Regions from separate parts of the Streptomyces sp. NPDC059875 genome, predicted to be linked through region 2. Evidence: riboswitches for the same ligand, from Rfam matches in the RefSeq annotation. Region 2 holds a riboswitch; the other holds the start of a gene.
The links. A riboswitch is a leader RNA that binds a small molecule or an ion and turns the genes downstream of it on or off. The one in region 2 is predicted to bind cyclic di-AMP.
Positions count from the first base shown of each region.

Region 1: linked by a shared signal. The riboswitch ahead of ACFV9D_RS01790 (peptidoglycan DD-metalloendopeptidase family protein) and the one ahead of ACFV9D_RS33620 (transglycosylase SLT domain-containing protein) in region 2 are both predicted to bind cyclic di-AMP.

Region 1 covers NZ_JBHWJZ010000001.1:446,471-449,871, reverse strand. The annotation lists gene ACFV9D_RS01795 (tyrosine-protein phosphatase) at 1-572, opposite strand, end outside; cyclic di-AMP (ydaO/yuaA leader) riboswitch at 922-1,110, shown strand; gene ACFV9D_RS01790 (peptidoglycan DD-metalloendopeptidase family protein) at 1,115-2,086, shown strand; gene ACFV9D_RS01785 (SGNH/GDSL hydrolase family protein) at 2,250-3,044, shown strand; gene ACFV9D_RS01780 (STM4011 family radical SAM protein) at 3,031-3,401, opposite strand, start outside.
Region 2 covers NZ_JBHWJZ010000041.1:8,166-11,566, reverse strand. The annotation lists gene ACFV9D_RS33625 (phosphocholine-specific phospholipase C) at 1-1,400, shown strand, start outside; cyclic di-AMP (ydaO/yuaA leader) riboswitch at 1,683-1,869, shown strand; gene ACFV9D_RS33620 (transglycosylase SLT domain-containing protein) at 1,874-2,749, shown strand; gene ACFV9D_RS33615 (hypothetical protein) at 2,840-3,268, opposite strand; gene ACFV9D_RS33610 (hypothetical protein) at 3,346-3,401, opposite strand, start outside.

The DNA.
Region 1 (3,401 bases), on a different contig from region 2:
TTCACGTAGTCGGCCTCGATCGCCTCGCGCTCGACCCCCACCGCGAGCAGCGAGATGGCGATGGCCAGCCCCGCCCGGTCCTTTCCGGCCGCGCAGTGCATCAGCGCGGGGACGCTGTCCTCGGCCATCGCGTACAGGATGCGGCTGTGCTCCGCGGTCCGCTCGACAATCATCTTCCGGTACGAATCGGACATTCGGTCGGCCGCCTTGCCGTCGCCGAGGGCGGCGCGGAGCTGCTCCAGTTCACCGGTGCTGACCAGCTTCCAGAATTCCTTGCCGTCGGCCGGGTCGTTGAGCGGTATGTTCACGTTCCGTACGCCGGGAAGTTCGACGTCCAGCCCCTCGACCTTCCGGTCCGCGTGGTTGCGGAAGTCGAAGATCGTGTGCAGCTCGAGGGTGGCCAGGAAGGCCGCGTCCTCCTCGGTGGCATGCGCGAGGTGGCCGCTGCGGAAGAGGCGTCCGAACCGCACCGATCCGCCGTCCACGGTCGGCAGGCCGCCCACGTCCCGGAAGTTGCGCACCCCGGTGAGCTCGGGTTCGGTCGACGGGACCTGCGGCAGCTGCTGCGTCACGAGTGCTCCTGAGGGTTGACGGATCGAGATCGGTTCCTGGGGCAATCATCCCGGGTGCGGCCGTTCTCGTGCACCCCCGGGTCAGGGAATGGGTGTTCTGTCCGAATTGAGCCCTTCGATATAACGCGCCCTGGTTGCAGGGGAGATGGGCTTCGGCGCGTGAGCAGCGTCATAAAGGTGACGGACCGTGCCTGATCGTCTTGCGCAATCCCCGTACCGGAAAAGGAAATCGAGGTTCCGTCATCCACGGAGGGTGACCGGAATTCGTTGCGAATATCAAGCCCGGGAATGCGTGCGGAAAACGGTGGCTTGTTCGCGCCGACCCCGCTCGTCTAGCGTCACCGTCAATCCGGTCGGACCGCCGAATCCTGCCACCGTCCGGAATCCGCACCCACCCACGTATGGCAGGAGCGGGGGACCCAGGTAAGTACGCCGAACCGGTCGATCCGGACGGCTCGGGGTGAAGTCGCGTGAGAACGCGGCCGGACATCTCCAGTCCGAACCCGACAGCTCACCTCGCAGGCGACGGAGAGGAATTCGCCATGCCCGCGAAGGGTAAGCACCGCCGTCCCAAGGTCAACCCGATCACGCGCGGATTCGTCGCCGCCGGCACCGGTGGTGCCGTCGTCGCCCTGCCGCTCCTCGGTGCGACCGGAGCCCACGCCGCCGACAAGGGCGCCCCGACCGTGACGCCCGAGCAGGCCGTCGCCGCCGTCGCCGCGGCTCCGTCCACCGCCCCGGCCGCCGCTCCCGCAGCGAAGGTGAAGACGTACTCCGTCGTCCCCGGCGACTACCTGTCCAAGATCGCCGCTGAGCACCACCTGGCCGGCGGCTGGAAGAAGCTCTACGAGGACAACCGCCAGGTCGTCGGCGAGAACCCCTCGCTGATCCACCCCGGCATGAAGCTCACCCTCGGCGCCAAGTCGACGGCCAAGGCCGCAGCGCCCAAGGCCAAGGCCCCCAAGGCCGCTCCGAAGGCCGCGCCCAAGGCGGAGAAGTCCTCCGCGGATTCCGCCGAGTCGCGCAGCTCGCGCAGCAGCGACCGCAGCACTCCGGAGTCCACGCCGGCTTCCCAGCCCGCGCAGTCCGCCCCCGCGCAGGCCTCGTCCTCCGGTTGGGTCGCCCCGGTCAGCGGTGGCGTCTCCACCCCGTACCGCGCGTCCGGCGCGATGTGGTCCTCCGGCTACCACACCGGTGTCGACTTCATCGCCTCCTCGGGTACCTCGGTCAAGGCCGTCGGCGCGGGCACCGTCTACTCCGCGGGCAACAGCGGCTCGTACGGCAACGAGGTCGTCATCCAGCACGCCGACGGCACGTTCTCGCAGTACGCCCACCTCTCCTCCCTGGGCGTCTCCGCCGGGCAGACCGTCGCGGGCGGCCAGGAGATCGGTCTCTCCGGCTCGACCGGCAACTCCACCGGTCCGCACCTGCACTTCGAGATCCGCACCGGACCGAGCTACGGCTCGGACGTCGACCCGCTGGCCTACCTGCGCTCGCACGGCGTCTCCATCTGACGTACACCCAGCACCCGAAGGGGCCCGGCACCTGTGTGCCGGGCCCCTTCGGGTTCCGTCGTATTCCGGCTTGGCGGAATCTTGACCGGTGGCGTATCTCACCCGGCGTCAACCCCTCCTTACGGTCGCGTAGGTCACACCCGTGAGGGAAAGATGAGCTCTCGTGGCAGACGATTCGAGAGCAAGAGACATGGACGTATTCGGGTCGTACGCGGCGATCGGTGACAGCTTCACCGAGGGTGTCGGAGACCCGGGGCCCGATGGGAAGTACGTGGGCTGGGCGGACCGCTTCGCGGTCCTGCTCGCCGACCAGCTGCCGGAGCACGACGCATTCCGTTACGCCAACCTGGCCGTACGCGGCCGCCTCCTCGACCAGATCGTGGAGGAGCAGGTCCCCAGGGCGAAGGAACTCGCCCCCGACCTGGTGAGCTTCTGCGCGGGGGGCAACGACATCATCCGCCCGGGCACCGACCCGGACGACGTCGCCGAGCGTTTCGAGCGCGCCGTCGCCGATCTGACCTCTGCCGTCGGCACGGTCATGGTGACGACCGGCTTCGACACCCGCGACGTACCCGTGCTGCGCCATCTGCGCGGCAAGATCGCCACGTACACGGCTCATGTGCGGGCCATCGCGGACCGCTACGACTGCCCGGTCCTGGACCTGTGGTCGCTCAAGTCGGTGCAGGACAGGCGGGCTTGGGACGACGACCGACTGCACCTCTCGCCCGAGGGCCACACCCGGGTCGCGCTGCGCGCAGCCCAGGTCCTCGGCATGGAGGTGCCCGCCGACCCGGACCAGCCGTGGCCCCCGCTGCCGCCGAGGCGCACTCTGGAGGTGCGCCGCGACGACGTCCAATGGGCCAAGGAGTACCTCGTCCCGTGGATCGGGCGGCGCCTGCGGGGCGAGAGCTCGGGGGATCACGTGGAGGCCAAGCGCCCCGACCTCATGCCCCTCTGAGCACGGCGGGGATCCGTTCCAGGACACCGCCGGCGAACACGTCGTACAGCGGCAGCGTCTCCAGATGGACGTAGCCGATGTGGCAGTCGCAGACGGCGAGGGGGCAGGCGCGGGGGCGCAGGGCGGCACGGTACGACCCGTCGTACAGGTTGCCGAGCTCGGCCTTCACGAAGTGACAGCGTCGCACCGTCCCGTCGCCGTCCACCGAGATCACCGACTCGCCGGTCCGGCAGGGGAGACCGGCCGAGCGGTGCGGGCGGCGGCTGTACGGGAAGAGGGGGTCGAGGGCCGTCCAGCCCTCGGCCTCCTCGTCCGTGTACGTGTGCCCCTCGGCCGCGTTCACCCAGAGATAGACGT
Region 2 (3,401 bases):
CGGAGGCGCTCCAGCGCGCCGGCATGAGCTGGAAGGTCTACCAGAACGCCCAGGACAACTACGGCGACAACGGCCTCGCGTACTTCAAGAAGTTCACCGACGCGCGCCCCGGCGACCCGCTGTACGACCGCGGGATGGGATCGGTGCCCAAGGTCACCGGCTCCACCCCGGACGACATCGCCGCCGCGATCCGCGCCGATGTCGTCGCCGGGACGCTTCCGCAGGTCTCCTGGGTGGTCGCGAGCGAGGCGTTCTCCGAGCACCCCTACGCCCCGCCCGGTGACGGCGCGCACTTCGTCGACCTCGTCTACCGCGCGCTGGCCGCGAACCCCGAGGTCTTCGACTCGACGGTGCTGTTCCTCAACTACGACGAGAACGACGGGTTCTTCGACCACGTGCCGCCTCCGGTCGCCCCGCCCGACACCCCCGGCGAGTACATCGACGGCGTGCCGATCGGGCTGGGCTTCCGCGTCCCGATGCTCGTCATGTCGCCGTGGACGCGCGGCGGCTGGGTCAGCTCGGAGGTCTTCGACCACACCTCCGTCCTGCGCTTCATGGAGACCTGGACGGCAGCTCTCGGCACCCCCGCCACCTGCCCGAACATCAGCGCCTGGCGGCGGAAGGTCACCGGCGACCTGACGGGCGTCTTCGACTTCGCGCGCCCGGTGTACGGCGTCCCCTCGGGCCTTCCCTCCACCGCCAAGGTCATCGGGCAGTCCAACTGCGCCCCGCTGCCCAATCCGGTGCCGCAGGACAACGCCCTGCCCGCGCAGGAGTCCGGCACCCGCCCGGCGCGCGCCGTGCCCTACCAGGTCAACGGGAACCTCGACCGGTTCGAGTTCGGGGATGCGGGCAAGATCCTCGCCTGGTTCTCGATGACGAACCAGGGCGCGCAGGCGAAGCGTGCCGCGCACTTCACGATCCATCCGCACCAGCACCGGGAGACGGCGGCCTGGCAGTACACGGTCGACCCGGGCGCGACATCCACGGACTACTTCAACATCGGGCTCGGGTCCGGGTCGGGCAAGTACGACATCTCGATGATGGGCCCCAACCGCTTCCTGCGGCGCTTCATCGGCGACGCCTCGAAGGCGGGCAAGTCGATCGAGGTGGCGGCGCGGTTCGCGACCGAGCCGGGCACCGGGAAGACGGCGATCTACTTCAAGATGACCAACACCTCCGCCGCCCCGGTGACCTTCACCATCCGCTCGAACGCCTACCGCACGGACGGGCCGTGGACGTACACGGTCGCCGCGAACTCCTCGCGTGAGGACTTCTTCAACGCCGTCGCGTACCACAACGGCTGGTACGACTTCACGATCCTCGCCGACGTCGACGGCACCTGGTCGCGCCGCTACACCGGCCACATCGAGACGGGCGCGGCGAGCATCACGGGCTGACGTACAGCCACAGTTCCCACTAAAAGGGATACAAGGGATGCAAGGGATATCACTCGCCCTTGCATCCCTTTTCTCAACTCAGCTGAATTTACCGTAATGACCGATTTGGCACTCCGGGTGAGATGAATCACCAGGGGGTGGCGACGATCTTCCGGCACGTTCCGTTCCCTTGTCCTTCAAGGAAGTTCGGCGCGGAGGGCGGGGCGAACAGGGCCGTCGTGAATTACCCGGGTACGCGGCGTCTTGTTTCGGCCGACATTTCTCGCCTACGGTCACCTCGACCCGGATGGATCGCCGAATCCTGCCACCGTCCGGAAATACCGATCATTCACCCGAAGGCAGGAGCGGGGGACCCACGTATTCGCCGGTACGGATTATCCGGAACGGCTCGGGGTGAAGTCGCACGTGTGCGGCCGGGCATCTCCAGCCCGAACCCGACAGCTCACCCCGCAGGCGCCGGAGAGGAATGCGACATGCCCGCACACGGTAAGCACCGGCGCCCCAAGCGACGTCCCCTGACCCGCGGTATCGCCCTGGCCAGCACGGGTGGCGCGGCACTGGCCCTGCCCCTGGTCGCCACGGCCACCGCGCACGCGGCGCCCGCCACGACCCCCGAGACCGCCCCCGCCAAGACGACCGTCTTCAGCGCCCCGGCGAAGATCGTGGAATCAATTCCCGCCGCCCAGAATTCCGCCGCCAAGACCTATAAGGTCGTTCGCGGCGACTCCCTTTCGGTGATCGCGCACGAGCAGGGTGTGAAGGGTGGCTGGCAGGCCCTGTACCGAGCGAATCGCAGCGCCGTGGGTGACAACCCGTCACTTATCCACCCCGGCCTCGAACTGACGCTCCGCGGGAAATCCGCCACCGCTCCGAAGAAGCCGAAGTCCGCCGCGCGCACGGAGACCGACCGGGCCGACCGCTCGCAGCAGCGGAGCGCCACTCCCGCCAAGGCGGCTCCCGCGAAGAAGGCCCCCGCGGCCTCCGCCGCCGCGCCCGCTGCGGCCGCCCCTGCGGCCGCCAAGAGCTACACCAACGACCTCGACGGCTGGATCCGCGAGTCCCTCGACGTCATGGCGAAGTACGGCATTCCGGGCACGTACGAGGGCATCCACCGCAACATCATGCGCGAGTCCTCCGGCAACCCGCAGGCCATCAACCTGTGGGACTCGAACGCCGTCAAGGGCACCCCGTCCAAGGGTCTCCTGCAGGTCATCGAGCCGACCTTCCTGGCCTACCACGTGCCCGGCACGTCGATGGACCTGTTCGACCCGGTCGCCAACATCACCGCGGCCTGCAACTACGCCGCGGACCGCTACGGCTCCATCGACAACGTCAACGGGGCGTACTGACCCTCGATCCGCGTCGACTCCACGCCCCGGCCCCGGTCCCTCCTGGGCCGGGGCTTCGGCGTCCCGCCAGGGTCGCGGAGGGGACAGGGCCTAGCGACGCCGCCGCGTGCCCGACAACCAGGAGTGGTGGTGTGTGCGTCCCAGGACGTCCCCGCTGTGGGCGGCCGCCACACCACCGATCACCGGCGTGGCAAGGAGGGTGAGCAACATCGGCCCGTAGCCTCCGTCGCTGCCGACCGCCACCACAACGGTTTGGCCCAGGAACACGGTGCTCGCGACAAGGCCGGCGAGCAGACCCCGCAGCGGAGCCCGAGCGGCCACCCATTCAGGCGACAGTCCCAGGGCCACACCGGTCACCGCACCGAGCAGAACCCCGATCACCAGGCTTCCGCCCACTGCGACAACGCCACGCATGAGACCCGCCACACCGCCTGGGTACGCCCCGGTGGAGAGCCACATCGCGGCACCGACGAGCCATAGCGAGCCGAAGGCGATCGCCGACACCAAGCCGATGCGCACCCCGAGCCGAACACCTCGCCGAGCCACCTGTCCGACCATCACGCACCTCCGAGACGTGGCACTCACCGGCTGAACCATCACACCTGGGCGGAGACCGCGGCGTCGGCGCGGGGCTCCGTGCGGCGCACTGCCA